3 regions of the Shewanella sp. 0m-8 genome follow, and region 2 is predicted to be linked to each of the others. Evidence: predicted binding sites of a transcription regulator. Region 2 holds the regulator's gene; each other region holds the start of a gene.
The links. The regulator sigma-54, encoded in region 2, starts transcription at its own class of promoters, with help from an activator protein. The targets are predictions, from matches to a motif close to GTTGGCACGNNNNTNGNNT.

Region 1 (7,494 bases), on a different contig from region 2:
CATCAATATTAACGCTTAATGCTGCGGTACCTGTATTTGTTGATAGTGCTCCTACACGGCCTATTTGCATTGATGGGTCATTGATATCGGTAAAAATGTTACCGCCGACCTGACCATTTAAATCGAAGCCCTGAGCTTGAGCTTGGTTAAAAGCATCACTAATACCCAAAGCCAATTGACCAAGCTCCATTTGCGATGGTAATAGTGTTTCGTCACGATAATTAACTAATGCACCTAGCTGGCCGCCTAGTTTACTCGCGTCAACCACCATGCTTTTATCACCGGATTGGGCAGTGATCTGAAGCTCATTGGGATAAGGATCGCCTTGAAATGTCCCCATTTGCATCGACTTTTCACCCGACACCAGCATGACCGAACCACCCAGCATAATGCTCTTAGCGCCTGAATCTAATGGCACCACATTTACAGAAGCATATTCGCTAAGTTCCAAAATTAATGCGTCTTGCTTATCCAGCAATTGCATATCTTGGCCTTGGGATTTCATCAATTCACGGTTAATGTTACCAAGTTCATTGCTGATCTCATTGATGCGGTCAGTTACCGCAGCAATCTGATCATTGGTTTGGCTCATTTGGCCGTCAAGGTGACCTTGCATTTGGTTGACGGTATTTGCTAGATTCTTAGCATTAGTTAAAAGTGAATCTCGCATACCAATATCACCCGGTACATCAGCTAACGCATTCATACTGGCAAAAAAATCATTCAGCCCTTGCGGTACCGCTTTTCCTAACTGAGAGAAAATCTGGTCGAGTTCACTCATTTTACCAAAAGTGGTTTGCGACTCACTCACCGCAGTAGAACCTATCCGCAGCTCTCGGGTCGCATAATCGTTGTACACACGTTTAACGTCAGATACATAAGTACCTGCGCCATAAAAATCATTACCTACACGCTGGGAATCTAGAGCCGATTGCGAAACTACCTGGCGGTTGTAGCCTGCAGTATTAGCGTTAGCAATGTTATTACTGGTAATAGCTAATTGTGACTGCGAAGCCAGCACGCCCGTACGAGCAATATTCATTAAATCTAAAGACATAATTACTGACTCCCTAAATCAAGAGGATGAACAACTTGTGTTTGCACTATTTAACCCCTTGTAAAACATCTTTAAAGTCACGAGTAATCGTCTGCATTACTTGAATAACTTTATCAGCGTATTTCGGATCGGTTGCATAGCCTGCATCTTGTAAAGAACGGATAAAAGCCTGTGGATTTGCAGCTTGTTTTAACGCATCTTGGTAACGCTCACCATTCCCAACAAAAGCAACAAAGTCATTAAAGCTTTGACCAATATCCTCATAGACTCTGAAGTTGGCTCGCTGCTTAACAGCAATGCCTTGTTCATATTCCAACGTGTTAACAGATGCATGTTCGCCCTGCCAACGACTATCGGCCTTTATATTGAATAAATTGTTACTTTGCTGGCCTTGTTGACCCTTAACCATTTTTTGCCCCCAACCAGTTTCGAGAGCAGACTGAGCAATCAATATTTCAGGTGTGGTACCTAGCTCTTTTGCCGCTTTTTCAGCATGAGGATACAAACGCGAAACGAACTCTTGTTGACTAGTAAAGTTTGCCTGAGACTTGTCAGCATCGACAGCCGCTGACGGCAATACTTTGCCACTTAATACTGAATCTAAGGTGTCTGTTTGTTTGATTGAAAATAACGGATGATTGGCAACCATTGCTTGATTTGAGCCAGACGCAATTAAGCTACTAGGTTGATTAACTTGTTGCGGTGTTATTTGATTAGCCCCTGCAAATGCTCCAGCTTCTGTAGCTATGCTATTCAAGCTTGGTGTCCTTGATGACGGCATTTGCATTACATCAGGTTTGTCCATGGTTAATGCTACCGCTTTGGAACTTGCATTAATATCACCGCGTAATACAGAAGCTGGTGTCATGGGGCTGTTTGCTGGGTCGAGTTGCTGCACCATAAGGTCGGCTAAACCTAACATGCCTTCACCCGATAAATTCAATGACATCTGCTGGTCATGCATCTGCTCATAAAACTGAGTATATTGGCTGTTCATTGGACTGTCTGATTCAAAGACAGCATTGGCGTCACGCATGCTTTGCATCAGCATTTGCACAAAGATCCCTTCAAATTGCTGGGCAACTTCTTTTAACGCGCTGGTTTCATCTTTTTGCGCTCTGGATCTTAATGAGTCTAGGCCTCCAAGATCCAGAAATTGCGATGCGTTCGACAACTTCTCCATGACACCTTTCCAATAAAACTGACAATATTTAGATAATTATCAGTTCACCATGCAAAGCCCCTGCCATCTTTAACGCTTCAAGAATTGCCAGCACATCTGACGGTGCAGCGCCTACTAGGTTAACCGCCCGAACTAGCTCATCTAGCGTGGTTCCAGGGTTAAACATAAACATACGACTATCTTCTTCTGCCACATCAATAGTGCTATCTGTAGTGACTGCGGTTTGACCATTTGCAAACGGATTAGGCTGAGAAACCTGAGTTGCCTCGGCAATTGTCACCGTTAGTCCACCATGGGTTACCGCTGCTGGCAATAATTTGACGTTTTGACCCACGACAATCGTACCGGTGCGAGAGTTAACAATCACCTTGGCTGATTCTGCGGCGGGCTCAACTTCAATATTCTCAAGCGTTGCCAAAAAAGATACCCGCTGTGATACATCTCGTGGTGCACTGACTTGCACTGATGCTGCGTCAAGTGGCCTTGCCATGCCAGGGCCTAACAGATCGTTAATCGCATCGGCTAAACGTTTTGCAGTTGAGAAGTCCGCACGGCGCAAGTTAAAGGTTAAATGATCGCCGGTAGAAAATGGCGTTGCTACAGTACGCTCAATAATCGCGCCATTGGGTATACGTCCAACTGTTGGTGTGTTTTGAACAACTTTAGAGCCATCCATCCCTTCGGCGCTAAAACCACTGACAACCATGCTGCCTTGAGCAATGGCATACACATTACCGTCAACCCCTCTTAAGAAGGTTTGCAGTAACATGCCACCACGTAAACTCTTTGCCTCACCTAAACTTGAAACCGTAACATCTAGGGTTTGACCCGGCTTGATAAACGGCGGCATGTCAGCACTGACGGCAACAACCGCGATGTTTTTAATCTTGGGTCTAAAGTTATCAGGCAAGTTAATGCCAAAATTCTTCAACATGGTTTTAAAGGTTTGCTCGGTATAACGGGTCTTTTCCCCCGTACCCGGTAAACCCACCACTAAACCGTAGCCGATTAACTGGTTACTACGCACACCCTGTACGTTTGCAATGTCTTTGATACGCTGGGCATGAACGGGAGCCGTCAATACCAACATGACACATAGCAATGCTAATTTTAATTTCATCATCCTAAATCCTTAGCAATAGGCGCCAATATAGAGCCTAAAACGGCCACCAGCTGCCCATAAAGAACGAGGCTAACCACCCCACTTTTTGTACTTCGGCGAACGTACCCGTTCCGCTGTACTGAATACGAGCATTAGCCACTCTTTGTGAGTCAATCGTATTGTCAGGTCGAATATCTTGCGCGCGAACAATACCGGTAATGCGAACAAACTCGTCACCGTTATTGATGCTTATCCATTTTTCACCACGAATAACCAGGTTACCGTTATTAAGCACCTGCATCACGTTAGCTGAAATACTGCCAGATAAGCTGTTGCTTTGGTCGGCGTCAGATTCGCGCTTGGTATTCATGCTGTCTTTGTAGCGTAAATCGATGGGATTGCCGCCAATGGTCACATTGCCGCCGCCAGCATAAATGGGGTCAAGCGACAGATCTGTGCCTTTAGAGATCTCGTTATTGGCGCTCTTTTTAGCCTGAGTCTGCTCCATCAATAACACGGTAATGATGTCACCCACTTTTAACGCTTTAATATCAGAGTAAAGGCTCGATGCCTGACTATCTTGATACATAGAGCCGGTTGCAGCGATTTTGGTTGGCGGCGCTTCAGGATAAACTGGCGCGTAATAAGGATCATCAGCAATTGGCTTGCCATTGGTCGAATTACAAGCCGATAAAGCCACCATAAAGAAAACAGCCCACAAACGCTTCATAGTCAAAGCCTCTTAAAATATCTTAAAGATTCTGGTTAACGTAAGACAACATCTGGTCAACCGCAGAGATCACCTTTGAGTTCATCTCATAAATACGCTGACTTTCAATCAGGTTTACCAGCTCTTCGGTCACGTTCACGTTTGAGGTTTCAAGCGCCCCCTGACGGATTGCACCCATACCATCGAGTGAAGCCGTACCTTGAATAGGTGTGCCACTTGCCCCAGTTTCTACGTACAGGTTTTGTCCCATTGGGTCGAGTCCCGACGGATTAATAAAATCGGATATGGCTAATTGACCTACCACTTGGTTTTCGGCATTACCTGGCGTCTTAACAGAGACTTCGCCTTCTGCCGAGACGGTAATGCTAGTGGCGCCTTCTGGAATGGTGATAGCAGGCTGGATCACATAACCTGAACCCGGCGTTACGATTTGGCCGGTTTCATCTAAACTAAACTGACCATTGCGGGTATAAGCTGCGGTGCCATCTGGCATCTGCACTTCAAAAAAACCTGGGCCTTCAATCATCAAGTCGAGCGAGTTATCAGTGGTCAACATGTTGCCCTGAGTAAACATCTCTTGAGTTGCGACCACTTTAGTACCGGCGCCAATACTTAAACCATTGGGCAATTTAGTATTCGATGCGCTAATGCCGCCAGCTTGACTGACGTTTTGATACAGCAAGTCTTCAAATACAGCACGGCTCTTTTTAAACCCGACGGTACTGGCGTTAGCCACGTTATTAGAAATAACTGAAATATCGGTTTGTTGAGCGTCTAAACCAGTCTTACTTATCCATAAAGCGGGATGCATAGTGTCTCTCCTAGCTTATGCGCATTAAGGAAGAGGACGCGCGATCGTTCTCTTCTGCTGTTTTCATCATTTTCACTTGCATCTCAAACTGACGCTGTAGGTCAATCATAGATACCATCTCATGGACGGCATTAACGTTACTGCCTTCCACTGCGCCGCTTAGCAGACCGACGCTTGGATCGGCCTGCGCATTCTCACCCGACATTAAACGGAACAAGCCGTCTTCACCGCGCATTAAATTTTGATTACCCGGGTTGACCAACTTGATGCGAGCAACCTCTTCAATCACCTCGGCTGTGGCACCCGACGGACGAACAGATACAATGCCATCTTGGGAGATTTCGACCTTTTCAATGGGTAGCGGCAATACAATCGGGCCATTGTCGCCCATCACTGCCGTGCCTCTATCATTACGCAGCACACCAGAGTTATCGAAACGCAAGCTGCCTGAACGGGTATACGCTTCACCGCCATTTTCAGCTTGCACAGCAATCCAGCCATCACCTTTGACGGCAATGTCTAAATCACGCCCAGTGGTTTTTATTGGACCGCAAGAAAAATTAGCTGACGGACTTTCTGTCATCGAGAACACGCGCGTAGGTAGACCTTCGCCAAAAGCCTGCATAGAGCGAGCTTGAGCAAGAGAGGCTTTAAAGCCATCTGTATTTGCGTTTGCTAAATTGTTGGCACTGACCGCCAACGAATTCATATTCTGTTTTGCGCCGCTCATCGCGACATAGAGCAATTTGTCCACTTTACACTCCGTCAAACTTCCGTCTAACGAAATTAATAGCAAACATCGTGCCAAGATATACAAAGAAGGACGCTACGCTGCTAGGACGTGACTATTGACTTTAATTGAATGCCACTGCGAGGGCGTCGCGTTGCGACTTCTAGATCCTAGGTTAAAGCTAAGATGAACAAGCAAATACGAACGGCCTGCGGCCTGACGGCACGTGACTGTTTGATTGAATTGAAGGTCACTACGGAACGCTTCGCTTACGGAAAAGACTTAACAGATTAAACTGACGGCATAAATGCCGACCTACGAAAAAAGAAGGTTCTAGGTTCTAGGTTCTAGGAAAGCATAAAGATCAAAGCAATTGCATAAATAAAACCAATGCAAGCTTTTGACTTTTATTGCGTTTTCTCTAGGACCTAGAAGCGTCCTCGAAGTGAGCCTGCGAACGCCCTAGTAACTTCTTAGCTTATACCATTCTGTGAGTGAGCCTGCGAACGTTCCGTCTTCCGTGAGCGAAGCGTTCGGCTCTTGTGCTTTTCCTCGGTCCTAAAACCAAGAAGGGACCTCGCAGTGAGCCTGCGAGCGCCCTTCTTAGCTTTTTAAAGCTTAGCGGATTTGCAGAACTGTCTGTTGTAGCGTGTTGTTCACTTCAAGCGTTCTTGAGTTGGCCTGGAAGTTACGCTGAGCAGAGATCAAATCAACGAGTTCGGTCGTCAAGTCTACGTTTGACTGTTCAAGTGCCGATGAACGAACACTACCAAAAGTACCACTGTTTGCCTCTCCGGCAAGTGCCGGGCCTGAGTCTAAACTCGCCTTCCAAGAGGTATTACCCGCTTGCGTTAGCCCTTGCTCGTTAGCAAAGCTCACTAAGGCAACACGTGCAAGTGGTACTGTTGAACCATTGCTGTAACTGGCGTTAATTAGGCCGTCAGCGCCTACTTCAACGTTAGTTAAACGCCCTACCGTAGTACCATCTTGAGTTAACTCTGTCACCTCAAATGGCGATGCATACTGAGTTGGGTTATTAAAGTTTAGCGTTAAGGTCTGGCTACCATCAGCGCCAGCGCCTAATACATCTGCACCACCAACACCTAAGGCTTCTGTTTTAATAACTGCTGGATTGCTGCCGGTATATGCGCCAGTATCGTTAAATGAAATAGCCGCGCCTTTCCAACCCCCTGCGTTTTCAGCATTAGCAGTGCCATCAGCCGTACCGTCACCGTTGGTATCAGTCTTATACTCACCCGCGGCAGGATCTAAATCGACAGGTTTGCCGTCGACTGCATAAAACGCTACCCAGTTACTCTCACCGGTGTGAGCGGCATTAGGAGGACGTACAAAGTATGAGGTTAAAATGTGTGGCTCACCCAGTGAATCATACATGGTCACTGAGGTTGAGTTATTAAATGTATCTGGGTCATCTGGATCGAACGCTGCTGGATCGAGTGTCGCCTCGCCCGCATTTAGGTTCATCTGAATGCCGACGTTATCAGTCTTAACCGGACTACCTGCGGTATCAGGGATCTGTACCGGTTTAGTGGTGGTTAAACTCACCGACGTCGAGTTACCATCTTTATCTACAGGGAAGGTCTGTAAGAAGTTACCTGCTGAGTCAACGATATAGTTATTAGAGTCAAACTTGAAAGCGCCTGCACGGGTAAATGAATGATCTTGTGATCCCGCTTCAGATGAGGTCACAAAGAAGCCACCGCCGTTAATCGCCATATCGAGCGAGTTATTAGTGAATGCCATACTGCCCTGATGGAATTGCTGAGCAACTTGACTCGTTGTGACACCACCACCCACTGCAGTTTTACTGTTGGAAAAAATAGAGTTCGCGTAAACATCGGCAAATTCTGCGCGAGACTC
Region 2 (7,494 bases):
GACGTCAGATGAAATTATCCACGTCACTGGCAACGAATTCGTCATTCAAGGTGTAGGCTTATATGCCGACCTGAATGCCCAGAGCGTAAAACTAATCAGCCAAGTAGAAGGTATCTACGAAGCTCAGTAACGCCAACATATTGAACAATTTTACACTCATACTAGCTAAAGAAAACGCTTTAGCTGAGTAGAAGGACGCTATGAAATACAATCAATCTATCCTTGCAGGCCTATTTTGTCTGCTCAGTTTCAGCTCTGTTGCTAAAGTTGATGACCTGATGCAAGAGGTGAAAATTGCGGCCGCTAGCCAAGAAGCTGATATCAAGAATAATCAGGTTATCTTTTTTGGGCCTGTCGAAGTCACTCAGGGCACAATCAAGATGAATGCCGATAAGCTACGGGTTTTCTCAAAAGAAGATAAGAGCGGTAAAACGCTTGTGGCGACTGGTAACCCAGCCACTTACACCCAAACAATGGATGATGGACGCCCGGCAACGGCTAGCGCAAAAGAGATCCGCTACGAACTTGCTACGCGCACACTCACCTTAGTCGGCGAAGCCACCCTAGCGCAAGACGGTAGCCAGGTCACAGGTAACCGCATTAAATACAACATCAGTTTGCAACAGCTTATTGCAGAAAGTACTGGCAAGGGCGATGACAGAGTTATCACCATTATTCAGCCTGAAACCTATCAGGAAGAGAAACCAGAATCGCCAGCGAAAAAGCAGGAACAGCAATGAACCAAATCACCTTAAAAGCGGTCAATCTTGCTAAGAGCTATAAAAATCGTGCCGTCGTACAAGATGTTAGCTTAACCGTAAAGACAGGTCAGATTGTTGGTTTGCTTGGCCCAAACGGTGCAGGTAAAACAACGACATTCTACATGGTGGTTGGCCTAGTACAGAGTGATAAGGGTAAGATCTTTATTGATGATGACGATCTTACGCTCGATCCTATGCATTTACGCGCCCGTAAAGGTATCGGTTACCTACCTCAGGAAGCCAGTATTTTTAGAAAGCTGTCAGTACGTGACAACATCATGGCCGTCTTACAGACTCGTCATGACATCAATAACGAGCAACGTGAAGAACAACTTGAGCATCTACTCGAAGAGTTTCATATCACTCACATTCGTGACAGCCAAGGTATGGCATTGTCTGGAGGCGAACGCCGCCGGGTAGAAATTGCTCGGGCACTCGCAGCTAATCCAAAGTTTATCTTGTTAGATGAGCCGTTCGCGGGTGTTGACCCCATTTCAGTTATCGATATTAAAAAAATTATTGAACAACTTAAGAGTCGCGGTCTGGGCGTACTGATCACCGATCATAATGTTCGCGAAACTTTGGACGTTTGTGAGCGTGCTTACATAGTAAGCCACGGAAATCTGATTGCTGAAGGTACACCTGCCGAAATCTTGGACAACCAACAGGTTCGAGCGGTGTACTTAGGTGAACAATTCAGGCTATAGTTAATTCACAGTATGGAAGCTGAAAAACTCAATATGGAATTATTTCCAAAAAAATCAACGTGTTGAGTTTTTGAGCAACCTTCGCCAGTTCAACGAGCTTTAACGTTTAACTACAGTGTAGGGAATAGCGGTAAAATGAAAGCGTCACTCCAGCTCAAAATGGGTCAACAGCTCACTATGACTCCCCAGTTACAACAGGCCATTCGCCTGTTACAACTGTCTTCTTTAGAGCTGCAACAAGAGATCCAACAAGCATTAGATTCTAATCCGTTACTGGAGCTAGATGAAGAGCAGTCAGATGGCGATATGATCAACGATGAAGATCACTCTGTAAATGACTCTAATAGTGAACTCACCCAAGATAGCGCAAGCGTTGACACCTCCGAAGCCCTCACCCAAGATTCCATGCCCGATGACCTGCCTATGGATACCACTTGGGATGAAGTCTACACCGTTTCCTCTAATGCTAGCTCAGGCGTAAGTCGTGAAGATGACATGCCATTCCAAGGCGAGACTAGCGAAGGCTTATATGAGCATCTTGAGTGGCAAAAGAACCTCACCCCATTTTCAGATAACGATCTTGCTATCGCCACCGCGATTATTGATGCGATCGATGAACGAGGTTATTTAACCCAGAGCTGTGACGAAATTCTCGAAGCGATGGGCGATCCTGAAACTGAACTCGATGAAGTCGAAGCCGTTTTAAAACGAATTCAACATTTTGATCCTATCGGTGTTGCCGCCCGCAACTTAAGTGAATGCCTACTTATCCAGCTAGCACAATATGCCGCAGATACACCGCACATTGAAAATGCAAGATTACTGATTAAAGACTATTTAGACCTTATTGCGGGGCGTGATTTTAGGCAGTTAATGCGTAAAACCAAACTCAAAGAGGATGATTTACGTGAGGCGATCACACTGATCCAAACTCTTAACCCAAGACCTGGGCTTGCCATTGCACGCAGTAAAGATGAATACGTCATTCCCGACGTGTCTGTCAGCAAGAAAAAAGGTCGCTGGGTGGTAGAGCTAAATCCTGACTATATGCCTAAGATTAATGTTAATCAGCATTACGCATCAATGGCGCGTAGCACAACGAATCAGGCCGACGGTCAATTTATCCGTGGCCACCTGCAAGAAGCTAAGTGGTTTATAAAGAGCCTGGAAAGCCGCAACGACACCTTATTGAAAGTGACAAACTGTATCGTCAAATTCCAGCAAGGCTTTTTTGAGTTCGGTGAAGAAGCCATGAAACCTATGGTACTCAATGACATTGCCGAAGCTGTTGAAATGCATGAATCTACCATTTCACGTGTTACCACACAGAAGTACATGCACACCCCAAGGGGCATTTTTGAACTAAAATATTTCTTCTCAAGCCATGTGGGTACCGACGATGGCGGAGAATGCTCATCGACAGCAATTAGGGCATTTATTAAGAAATTAGTCGCAGCTGAAAACCAGAGGAAACCGTTAAGCGATAGCAAAATGGCCCAGCTTCTGGCTGAACAAGGGATTAAAGTTGCTAGACGTACGATTGCAAAATATCGAGAAGCGATGCTGATCCCGCCCTCAAACCAACGTAAGAGTTTATAACTCAAAATTAGGCACATGGAGGATCGATAATGCAAATCAACCTGACAGGACATCACATCGAAATCACCGATTCACTACGCGGTTATGTAGAAGAGAAATTTACAAAGCTTGAACGACATTTCGATCAGATCAATAATGTGCACGTTATTTTGAATGTACAAAAAATGCAGCAGATTGCCGAAGCTAAAATTCACCTTAAAAAAGGGGAAGTATTTGCTATTTCGGAACATGCAGATATGTATGCTGCAATAGACTCCCTGATCGATAAACTAGATCGTCAGGTTATTAAACACAAAGAGAAGCTGACTAAACACTAACGATGGAACTAAGTACCATCCTGCAGCCGGAGTGCACTACCTGCGCCACTCCGGGCAGTAAGAAAAAAGTACTGGAGTTAATCAGTGACATTGCCGCTGTCCAGTACCCAACCCTTTCTTCACAAGAGATCTTTGAAAGTCTCTTGGCACGAGAGAAAATGGGTAGCACGGGAATAGGTAATGGTATAGCGATTCCTCATGGAAGGCTGTCGAATATAGAACGTCCAGTTGCAGTATTGGTTAAATGTGAAGTTCCTATCCCATTTGACTCATTCGATAAGCAGCCTGTCGATATTCTATTTGCTTTATTGGTGCCATCTGATCAGTGTGAGCAACATTTAGCAACACTGTCTTGTATGGCTGAAAAACTCAACGATAAAGCGGTGGTTAAGCAGTTGAGAAAGACCAGCAATGAATCAGAGCTATATCAAGTCATTACCCAATAGCTAACTACTCAGGTCTTTAAGTTATTTATTTTTTACACAAAAGGTAAATGATTTAAAGACCTAAGTAATTATTACAGCAATATTATTTATTCTTATTCACCCGCTCAACTTCTTGCTTTCAGCCTTAAAAAAGTTAATCTATACACTTACACAATATAACCACAAAAATCATACATTTTGTTTAATGTCTATCAGGTAACCATACGATGAAGCTTGTTTTAGTCTCAGGTCGCTCCGGTTCAGGTAAGTCCGTTCTATTAAGAATGCTAGAAGATCTCGGCTATTATTGTGTCGATAACCTGCCCTTGCCAATGATGGGGACCTTACTCAAAGAGCTATCGGGTAACACTAAGCTTGTCGCCATCAGTGTCGATATTCGTAACCTGCCAGAAAAGAAAGATGAGCTGGTTAAGCACCTCACTTTTCTGCCTGATGGGGTCGAGTTATTAAGCTTTTTCCTTAACTCAAGCGATGAAGTGCTACTTAAACGTTATAACGAGACCCGTCGTCTGCACCCTTTATCGCACGATAACATTTCGCTTAAAGAGGCCATTGCGCTAGAAGGTCGCTTGTTAGAGCCGCTAGCCAACATTGTCGATCATTATATCGATACCTCAAATCTCAACATTTACGATCTTAATGATCAGGTGCGTGAGATCCTACTTGGCAATCTTGATAAAGAGTTGATGATCAACTTCGAATCGTTTGGTTTTAAACATGGTATGCCAACCGAAGCTGACTTTATGTTTGATGTACGATTTTTGCCAAACCCACATTGGGAGCCCGACCTGCGCCCTATGACTGGGCTCGACCAACCAGTACAAGATTTCTTAAATGAACGCCCAATGGTCAACCTGTTTATTAAACAGATTGAAGATCTACTCGAAACTTGGTTACCCGATCTAGAACGTAACAACCGTAGCTACCTTACCATTGCGATTGGCTGTACCGGTGGCCAACACCGATCGGTTTATATCACTGAGCGCCTTGCTGCTCACTTCAAAGATGGCAAACATAAAATACAAGTCCGCCACCGTGAGCTAAAAAATGCCGACCATTGAACGTGAAGTTACCATCTGCAATAAACTAGGTCTTCACGCTCGCGCTGCCACAAAACTCGTTGTTTTAGCCTCCGAATTTGATGCTGAGATCACCATCATTCAAGGTGAGAAACAAGCCTCGGCTACAAGTGTACTAGGCTTATTGATGTTAGAAACAGGAATGGGAAAAACGGTACAACTCGTTGCAACCGGGACAGACGCCCAAGCAGCGCTCGATGCCATTTGCCAATTAATTGATGCCAGATTTGATGAAGATAATTAATTCGTTATTTTCCTAATGAATTTCCTAGCTACCGCACATAAATACTCTTGAGTTACGTTATGATAAGCGCCTTTAAAACGACCCAGTGAGGGAGCTATGCCGATTGAAGTCTTAGATAATCAAACAACTGACCAACGTCTCAATCAGCTGACTCAAGCATTAGGCAACGGTATGTTTGTCCACGTCCGCAACATGTTGCAGGATATGGCTGCAACGGACATTGCTTTTATTCTCGAATCTTCTCCACCTCGTACTCGTCAAGTGCTATGGCAACTGATTGACCAGGAACACACAGGTGAAATCCTCGACGAACTCGGTGAAGAGCTTAAAGACAGTCTCATTGCTCAGATGAGTCCAGAGCGCGTTGCAAAAGCCGCCGAAAACATGGACACCGATGACTTAGCCTATATTTTGCGAAGCCTGCCTGACAGCATCTTTAAGCAAGTTTTGCAGTCAATGACCAAGCAAGATCGCGTGCGTGTCGAACAAGCGCTGTCATACCCTGACGACACTGCTGGCAGCTTGATGAATACCGATACGGTTACCTTAAGGCCAGACGTCAATATCGACGTGATTTTGCGCTACTTGCGGATCCGCGGTGAACTTCCGCAAGCCACAGACATGCTATATGTGGTCGATAAACAAGACAGCGTGTTAGGTGGTGTACGTATTGCAGATCTGCTGACCTGTGACCCAAACGCCTCAGTACGTGAAATAATGGTGTCGGATCTTGAAGGGATCCCTATTGGCATGTCTGACAGCGAAGTGGCGCAGCTATTTGAACGACATGACTGGGTGTCGGCCCCCGTTATCGACGCTGACAACAAGCTACTTGGCCGTATTACCATCGATGACGTGGTCGACGTTATTCGTGAAGACGCCGAACACTCTATGATGGGCATGGCAGGTATGGACGACGATACTGATACCTTTGGTCCAGTATTAAAAAGTACCTTTCGCCGCTCACTATGGTTAACCGTTAACTTATTCGCGGCATTACTCGCGGCATCAGTCAGTAATATGTTCGAAGGCACGATTGAACAATTTGCCACGATCGCGATTCTGATGACTATTGTTCCCAGTATGGGCGGCGTTGCTGGTAACCAAACTTTAGCTCTGGTTATTCGCGGTATTGCCCTTGGCCAAATCGGTAAAAGCAATTCTCGCTGGTTGATAGGTAAAGAGCTCGCCATTGGCTTCCTCAACGGCTTGCTGTGGTCTGTTCTCGTTTTTGTCGCTGTATGGATATGGAAAGGCGATATCGCCTTGGGAGCCTTGATTGCTGGCGCTATGCTCATCAATATGACGGTAGCGGGTCTTGCAGGGGCAACGATCCCTCTTATGCTAAAGAGGATGAACATCGATCCTGCATTAGCAGGGGGGATGGTATTAACCACTGTCACCGACGTGATTGGCTTATTTGCCTTCCTAGGCTTAGCCACGATTTTCTTACTTAACTAGTTATCAAGTTCGTTATCAAATTAGTTATTAAAGACTAATCAAAAGGCCGCTATTGCGGCCTTTTGATTACAAATCCTATTGCTTTAATGGGGCATCAAAACCGTAGTCAGCTAGGATCATTTGCCCGGGTTCAGAGAGAATATACATCGCCAGTTTCCAGGCATCTTGTTGGGCATCATCGAGTACAATCAAACCATAATTAGCTCCAACACTTAAAGGCTCAGGCAGCTGAACAACTTGCAGATCTTTGACCTCTTTCTGAGCCAGCACCGCATTGGTGCAATAAGTCAAAAACAGATCGGCGCGTTTATTTTCCATCACCCAAGCATAGGTATTACGGCCTTTAGGCGCTTTTGCACTGTTTTCACCACCGGTGAGCTGCAATGCTTTGGCTTCTAGCTTAGCCGTCGCTCCAGCCTGTAAGTGGTCAGCCTTTGCAAATATTTTCCAGGCGTAGTCACCTGAAGGATCGGCTTTGGGCGTTGAGGTACCTAATCGCACGTTAGGATCAAGCATCGCAGCTAGCACCCCCTCGCTGTTGATTTTGACACTCGGCTGAGCAATGGCACACATCTGATTGCGCGCAAACATCACTACGCTACTGCCCTTCCCCCCAGCTTGTAATGCTTGTGGGTGCTTCATATTGGCAGAGGCAAACACGTCTGTGTTTTCACCTGACTCTATACGCTTAAGTAATAATCCTGACGGTCCAAAATCAGCATGAACGGTTTGCTCACTCGCTGCCTGATAGGCACTAACAATATCATTCATAGCATTTTTTAAACTGCCTGCCGCTCTCAACTCAATGGGGTTAGCATTAACAGCAAAAGGTAAGCTTAGAAGTGAAACTAGCATCCATTTTTTCATCATTTTTTCCATT
Region 3 (7,494 bases), on a different contig from region 2:
CTAGCTATTAGGTTTCAGATACAGCTAACACATCACTGATCTTAATTCCGCCAACGCCACGTAAGTTTAAGATAGCGCCTGTCGCTGCTGTGCCAAGTGAAACGCTAGTAACATGTGCGTAAGTCGATACCGGTAGCTCTTCGCTTGTGCCGTTAACTTTACCGCTGGCTTTGAAGGTATAGTTACCATCAGCTACGGGCTGGCCGTTCTTATCTAAACCATCCCAGCTGACATCGATATTGCCACCCGCACTGCCATCGACATTGTAGGTAGTGATTAGCTGACCTTTTTCATCTTCGATACGGACGATGATTGATTCGACAGGTTCCGGCGTACTGATGATGCCTTTCATGTTCGGATCTTCAGCAGAGATATGCGCTGTATCCGACGGGATAAGTACCTTTTGGCCAACAAGGCCTGAGGCCTGTAACGCCTGACTTGAGCTGGTTAACGCATTTAGATTAACAATCTCTTCGTTCAGTTTGCTGATCCCGTCTACCGTTGAGAAAGACGCCATCTGCTGGATCATCTGATCATTTTCAACAGGCTTAAAGGGATCTTGCATCGACAGCTGTTGACTCAATAGCGAGAAGAAATCCTCTTGGGTTAACTCCTGGCTATTGGGTTCAGGAATAGCGCTTTCTTCAGGCAAACGTAAGCCATCAAGAAACGGGTTCCCCGTTGATGTCTGCTCAGTGTTAGTCGCCGATGCAGCCGTACTCTGAGTCGCAGCCTGCGCTGTTTGTGGCGAAATAGCATTAGCCTGTTGTGGCTGGCTAGCAGCCGGCTGTGTTGCGGTGAGCGGATTAATAAGGCTCAAAATTTACCTCCAGCTTTCACTGAGTTTATTTGCCCATTTTTAATGTCTGCTGAAGCATCGATTTTGCTGCTTCAGTGACTTGTACGTTCATTTGATAAGAGCGAGAGGCTGAAATCATGTTAGCCATCTCCTCCATTACATTTACATTAGGCTTGTAGATAAAGCCATCGGTGTCCGCCATAGGGTGACCTGGCGAAAACTCTTTATTCAGTGGCATATCACTTTCAACAATCCCTTTAACGGCAACTGACTGCGCTGCACTTTGATGCTGCTGCGCCTTACTCATTTCAGCTTCAAAGATAGGATGACGCGCACGGTAGGTTTCACCCACACTGCTTGATACAGAATCAGCATTGGCAATATTACTCGCCGTGGTGTTAAGTCTGACCGATTGGGCCGACATACCAGAACCTGCAACGTTAAAAATATTAAATAAGCTCATGATTAACTGCCTCTAAGTGCTTTTTTCATACCAGCGAACTTACTGTCAAGAAAACCCAGTGACATTTGATATTCCAGTGCGTTTTGCATAAAAGAAGACTGCTCTTGCTGAATATCAACCGTGTTACCGTCACCCGTATCAGGCTGATTTGGCACCCGGTAGCCCACATGTTGCTGAGTTAATGCCGCCATATCGAAGTGTTTAGTATCGCTTTTAGCCATAGCTAAACCCGATTGCTGAGATTGAGCCGCCCCCATCGCTTTAGAAAAATCGATATCACGGGCTTTATAATTTGGCGTATCAGCATTTGCAATATTTGAAGACAGGATCTCTGCACGCTGGGAGCGAACGCCCAAAGTGTATTGATGAACCCCTAATGCTTTGTCAAAACTAATCGCCATAAAATTGCCTCCTCAGCTCGATAGCTAGAACAAAGCAATAGTTGTGCCAAATTAGAGAGATACTTGAAAGATTAGCTAGGAGACACATTCAACATCGAATGCTAGAGATAAAAAACGCGTCACAAAGACGCGTTAGTAGAAGCAGAGTCGAGCAAACAAAGCATTAGCCTCGTTTTTGATAGTAGATCCCAGGGTTACAACGCACCATATCAAATTCATCAGACAGACCCGCTATAGACTCGGACGCGCCTAGAAACAGTATGCCGTTAGGATTTAACGCGGCAGCAAATTGCCGTAGGATTTTCCGCTTTGCCTCTGGTGAAAAATAGATCAACACATTACGGCAAAAAATAATATCGAACTTACCTAGTAAGGTATAACTTTCTAGCAGGTTATGGGCGCGAAAATTGACTAAGCGCTTAACGTTGTCTTTAACAACCATGTTGCCTGAGGGCAAAGCATCAAAAAACTGACGTTTGCGTTCATCAGACAAACCACGACCTAAGGCAAGATTATCGTATTGCGCATTTTTACAGCGCTCAAGCATAGAGGGTGACAAATCTGTTGCCAGAATACTTGCACTGGCGGGTAAGCTGCCAGGCTTGCGCTGTTGATGCTCTAATATTGTCATCGCTAACGAATACGGCTCTTGACCTGAAGAACAGGCTGCAGACCAGATTTTTACCGGTCGGCCTAAACGACTAAATGTGGGTAAAATCGTACTCGACAATAACTCGAAAGGATAACGGTCGCGAAACCATAAGGTTTCATTTGTCGTCATAGCATCGATAACTTCAGTGCGCAATTGGCGCTCAGTCGGTTTCATCGAATGCTTAACCACGTCTGATAAGGATGGCAAATTATATTTGCCCATAAGAGGTGCTAGTCGGCTACGCACCAGATACTGCTTATTTTCTCCCAACACAATACCGCTGTGCTGTTCTAAGAATAATCTAAATTGATTGTACTCATTCTCAGCAAGAGATTTATTCGCCACTCTAATATCCTAATTCAGTAAAACAAACCACAGTGGTCAATCAACATCGACCACGGGTAAAAACGAACGCAGGTTTATACCTTAGCATCAACACAAACACAAGCAAGCTATGGTTTATGCTGATACTAAATAACGGCAACTAATGGCAACTACAGGCTTAAATGCTTGTTTACCGCTGCGGCTAACTCATCAGGGTTAAACTTAGCGATAAAATCGTTAGCCCCCACCTTTTGCACCATCGCCTGATTAAACACACCGCTTAATGAAGTGTGTAATACCACTTTAATGTTTCTTAGCTTAGGATCATCACGAATTTCTGCGGTTAAGGTATAACCATCCATCTCTGGCATTTCAATGTCAGAAATAATCAATGGGATCTCAGTTGATACGTCATCAAGCTCTGCCGATATCGCCCGCAGTTTATTCAACGCTTCTCTACCGTCTTTGGCTGTATCTATTTGTAAATCGAGCGAAGTGAGCGCGCGAATAATTTGCTTACGAGCGACCGATGAGTCATCAATCACCATAATGTGGTAATGCTTATCACGGTCAATCGTTAAGGCATCATCCAGCTCTTTACTGGTGTTAGTGTTAACGGGTGAAATTTCATCAAGAATTCTCTCAACATCTAAAATCTCAACTAATTCGTTTTCAATTTCAGTCACCGCGGTCAGATAAGAGGATTTGCCCGCCCCTTGTGGTGGCGGCATAATGGCTTCCCAGTTCATATTAATAATTCGCTCAACTGAACTGACCAAGAAGCCCTGCACACTGCGGTTATATTCTGAGATAATAATGAAGCTGTTTTCAATATTCTCGATTGGACGACCACCGGTTGCCGCACTCAAGTCAATCACCGAAATCATCATACCGCGAACATGAGCAACGCCGCGCACCTTGGAGTTCAATTTTGGTAAGTTTGTTAAAGGTGGACACTGCAACACCTCTTTGACTTTAAAAACATTAATACCAAATCGTTGACGTCCATTTAGCTTAAATAACAATAATTCTAGGCGGTTTTGTCCAACCAATTGAGTCCGTTTATTGACTGATTCGAGAATATTCGACATACATTTTTTGCCTTGTACCTACTCATGTAGGCGATATCTATTTCAATTTAATTAGTGTGTGTAAATAGTCTTTATAATTTGGCTACACTCGGTGTATTTCACACAAGGTTTGACGCCATATTTCACACAACCATCACTTTTAGGCACATTAATTGCTTACTTGGAGCTATCCAAGCGAGTACGGCCTTTTCAGTCAAACTAATGACGCCAACCAATCCAAAAGGATAAAGATGACTGCAGTTCAGCACATAACACAATATTGTCGCATATTAGCGAATCAAGCCACTGCATTCATTATGAAAATCTACTTTTGCATCATTTTAGTTGTACTTTTGACCCCAATGGCGGCAACTGCCACTACAGCTGCCAGTATTCCATCTGTATCGACCATTTCTCAATTAGCTATAGCGGCTATTGAAGAAAAAATTGAAGCGCCTGATAAGGCAAAGATTAATATCAGCCCTCAGAGCCTAGATACGCGTGTCAACTTACCCAACTGCTACTTACCCATCACCGCCGAAATCGCCAGCGATCGTGCTATCCGCCGTAACAATACAGTTAAAATTAGCTGCAACAGTCCAGATTTAAGTTATCCCTGGCAGATGTTCTTATCGGTAAGAGTGGAGATCCTGTACCCTGTTGTAGTCGCAAAATCGACCATGGGGCCGGGTGATCTGTTATCTAGAGACGATATTGCACTCGAATATATTGAGCAAACCACTTTGCGGGGCCAACAGTTTGAAAGTATCTCCGAAGTGATAGGGGCGAGATTAAAACGACGTGTCGCACCGGGGCACCCCATTTTTGCCAACCAACTCTGTATTGTGTGTAAAGGCGATAGCGTGTCGATATATGCGCGCTCTGACAATTTTGAAATTAAAACCGTTGGTGAAGCACTGCATGATGGCAACGTGGGTGATAAAGTTCGCATAAAAAATAGCCACTCCCATAAAAAACTCGATGCTCGCGTCACTGGCGTTGGCCAAGTCGAAGTAAGAATGTAAGAATGTACGAATAGAAGAATGTAAAAAGTCCTAAAGTAACCAGTGATGCTGCCGATAGCATGGGTAAGAAACTCTTTTTTAACTGTTGGATTTCAAAATGGCTATTGATATTAAACAAGTAAACCCTCACGCCAATACGCGAATTAGTACGGGTGCGAGTACCAAAGCAACATCAGCACAAACTGCGCCAACAACACCCACTCCCGCCGCACAGAAAGGCGACTCGGTGTCGATTACCGCACAGGCTCAACAGATCCAAAATGTACAAACTAAGATGGCTGACATGCCAGAAATAGACCAAAAGAAAGTAGACGAAATTAAAGCCGCAATTGCCGAAGGGCGTTACAAAATCGATCCAGATAAGCTTGCAAGTAACATCGCAAACTTTGAAAATGATCTTAAAGATTTAAAGTAAGCGCTATGTGCTAGCTTATGTGCAAAGTAGGACATAACGGGTCAAAGCAGCGAACTCAATAGAGCGAAAATTAACAAGGCCATTATGACAAATTTATCTCAACTCCTTAGCTCACAACACCAAGTGTTGACTGAGCTAAACGCGGTTATTAGCCAAGAAAAACAAGCCTTGCATGCTCAGCAAGCCGATGTTTTGTTGTCGTTAGCCAGCACTAAGGCAAACCTATTGGCTAGCCTTAAACAAAATGATGAGATGATTGCCGTTCAGCCTGATCTAGCCTTATTAAAAACCGATCCTACATTATCTACACAAGTGACCGACACCAAAGTCTTATTAGCCGAGTGCCAACAACTCAATGCTGAAAATGAGTCACTGATTGAATTAAGTTTAGCCAGCTTAAATCGATTCTCACAAGCGCTACAGGTAAGCCGAAATGCGTCGAGCCTAACTTACGATGGCAAAGGAAAAACCTCTAGTATTTCAACGCTTGGAAATAATTTAAAAGCTTAACGGTTTTAAATAAAGGACGCTTCGCTGCGAGGACGTGACTTTGTCTCAATTGAATGTCACTTCGAGAGCGTCGCGTTGCGACTTCTAGATCCTAGGTTAAAGCTAAGACAGGAAACGCGAAGACGAACGGCCTTCGGCCTTACGGCACATGACTGTTTAATTTAATTGAAGGTCACTACAGAACGCTTAGCTTATACAAAAGCAAAGAGCCTAGACATTACAGAGCCCACCGTAACAACTAACATAACGTATCATCGCAATTGTAGCTTGAGCTGTAGCTTGGGCTTTAGCCCATCAAAGCTTACGTATCACTTCAAAACTGACGGCATAAAGGCCGACCTACTTTATAAAGAAGGTACGAGGAAAGGCAGGTACTAGGTTAAAGCTAAGACGGGAAACGCGAAGACGAACGGCCTTCGGCCTTCGGCCTTACGGCACGTGACTGTTTAATTTAATTGAAGGTCACTACGGAGCGCTTCGCTTAAGGAAAAGAAAAACGACGGCATTAATGCCGACCTACGAAAAAAGAAGATTCTAGATTCTAGGTTCTAGGTTCTAGGTTCTAGGTTCTAGGTTCTAGCAAAGCATAAAGATCAAAGCAATTGCATAAATAAAACCAATTCAAGCTTTTGACTTTTCTTGCGCTTTTCCTAGGACCTAGAAGCGAAGCGTCCTCGAAGTGAGCCTGCGAACGCCCTGCCCCTTAAAAATACGTAATTTCTTTCACTCGTTGCGAGCGGTGTTGCTGCTGATATAGTGCCCATACTTGCTCAAAATCTAACTCTAGTTCCGTCACATAATGCTCACCAGCAGGATAACTTTTTACTATTTTAGCACCACGAATAACGCCCGATACAGACGCTTGAATTTCATCACTAGATAACATCCAGTCACTCATCTGGCTACTTGCACTCAATTGTTGACCATAAACCTGCTCTGCAAGTTCACGATACGCCGCAATTTTCGAGGCTTGCATTGCCATTAATACACGCTGAGAATGTTCAGCTGCAGGTTGAGTGTCCAGCGGTGCATAACCGGTTGCGCTCAACTTGGGAAAAGAGCGTGGCGCCTCTGTTTCATACTGCACATAGCGGTCTTGTGCCGAGCATGCACAAAGGGTTAACGCGGCACATAAAAGAACGGCTTTCATCTATTTATCCCCTACTATTTTCACCGATTGCAGCCCGCCTTGGTTATTGCGATAAAGTAACCCATTTTCTGACACTACCTTTTCTGAAACGCGAATATAACCAGGCATCGCAGCGGCATTAACAAAACCTTGCGCCGCCGATACCACACGGTTATTAGTCACATTGACGATTCGGCTATTAATTGCCACCCCTTGGGTCGATAAACTCATCGTCGAAACCACCACATTCTCAACCGGTAAGTCTGAGGACAATTGCTGCCAATCACGACTCATAATAAACTCACCATCAGCAGTGACCTTAAGGGCATCACTGACATTAATATCAACTAAATTGAACTGATGATCATGTAACGCCGCAATCAAACCTTGTTGATATTGCAAAGCAAGCGCATTGGTCGATGTCATATCTGATACCAATACCGGGGTTGCCACCAGCAATGGCTGATTTGGGCGCAAGCTGTCGTTTTGCCGAACCAGTTCATTGGCCATCTGTTGAGACAAATGATTTATCGCAGCGGTATGCGGCAAACCATAACCGTTAGCCATCTGCTGCTCAGCGGGATTATCGCCCTCGGTGCTTGCACAGCCGATAGTCAGCAGTAAAGATAGAAAAATAATGGGCTTATACATGTTTAAACTTCCTATCAGACGTTAATCACTACAACGAGTTGCAGTAATCGTTCCG

Region 1: a site for sigma-54 is predicted at 5,674-5,692, ahead of flgF (flagellar basal-body rod protein FlgF). Genes of this name have one in related genera too.
Region 3: a site for sigma-54 is predicted at 1,696-1,714, ahead of flgB (flagellar basal body rod protein FlgB). Genes of this name have one in related genera too.

What each region holds. Positions count from the first base shown of each region.
Region 1 is NZ_JBRIMB010000004.1:36,266-43,759, forward strand. Features, by position in the region: gene flgK (flagellar hook-associated protein FlgK) at 1-1,057, opposite strand, end outside; gene flgJ (flagellar assembly peptidoglycan hydrolase FlgJ) at 1,104-2,240, opposite strand; gene ACVBIO_RS03005 (flagellar basal body P-ring protein FlgI) at 2,269-3,360, opposite strand; gene flgH (flagellar basal body L-ring protein FlgH) at 3,398-4,072, opposite strand; gene flgG (flagellar basal-body rod protein FlgG) at 4,095-4,883, opposite strand; gene flgF (flagellar basal-body rod protein FlgF) at 4,894-5,637, opposite strand; gene flgE (flagellar hook protein FlgE) at 6,232-7,494, opposite strand, start outside.
Region 2 is NZ_JBRIMB010000028.1:40,153-47,646, reverse strand. Features, by position in the region: gene lptC (LPS export ABC transporter periplasmic protein LptC) at 1-130, shown strand, start outside; gene lptA (lipopolysaccharide transport periplasmic protein LptA) at 201-740, shown strand; gene lptB (LPS export ABC transporter ATP-binding protein) at 737-1,468, shown strand; gene ACVBIO_RS13780 (RNA polymerase factor sigma-54) at 1,604-3,067, shown strand; gene hpf (ribosome hibernation promoting factor) at 3,097-3,384, shown strand; gene ptsN (PTS IIA-like nitrogen regulatory protein PtsN) at 3,387-3,830, shown strand; gene rapZ (RNase adapter RapZ) at 4,037-4,891, shown strand; gene ACVBIO_RS13760 (HPr family phosphocarrier protein) at 4,878-5,153, shown strand; gene mgtE (magnesium transporter) at 5,250-6,614, shown strand; gene ACVBIO_RS13750 (molybdate ABC transporter substrate-binding protein) at 6,690-7,481, opposite strand.
Region 3 is NZ_JBRIMB010000004.1:43,940-51,433, forward strand. Features, by position in the region: gene flgD (flagellar hook assembly protein FlgD) at 8-820, opposite strand; gene flgC (flagellar basal body rod protein FlgC) at 846-1,262, opposite strand; gene flgB (flagellar basal body rod protein FlgB) at 1,265-1,663, opposite strand; gene ACVBIO_RS03045 (CheR family methyltransferase) at 1,827-2,666, opposite strand; gene ACVBIO_RS03050 (chemotaxis protein CheV) at 2,810-3,730, opposite strand; gene flgA (flagellar basal body P-ring formation chaperone FlgA) at 4,027-4,734, shown strand; gene flgM (flagellar biosynthesis anti-sigma factor FlgM) at 4,832-5,149, shown strand; gene ACVBIO_RS03065 (flagella synthesis protein FlgN) at 5,234-5,659, shown strand; gene ACVBIO_RS03070 (LPP20 family lipoprotein) at 6,363-6,809, opposite strand; gene ACVBIO_RS03075 (FlgO family outer membrane protein) at 6,810-7,439, opposite strand.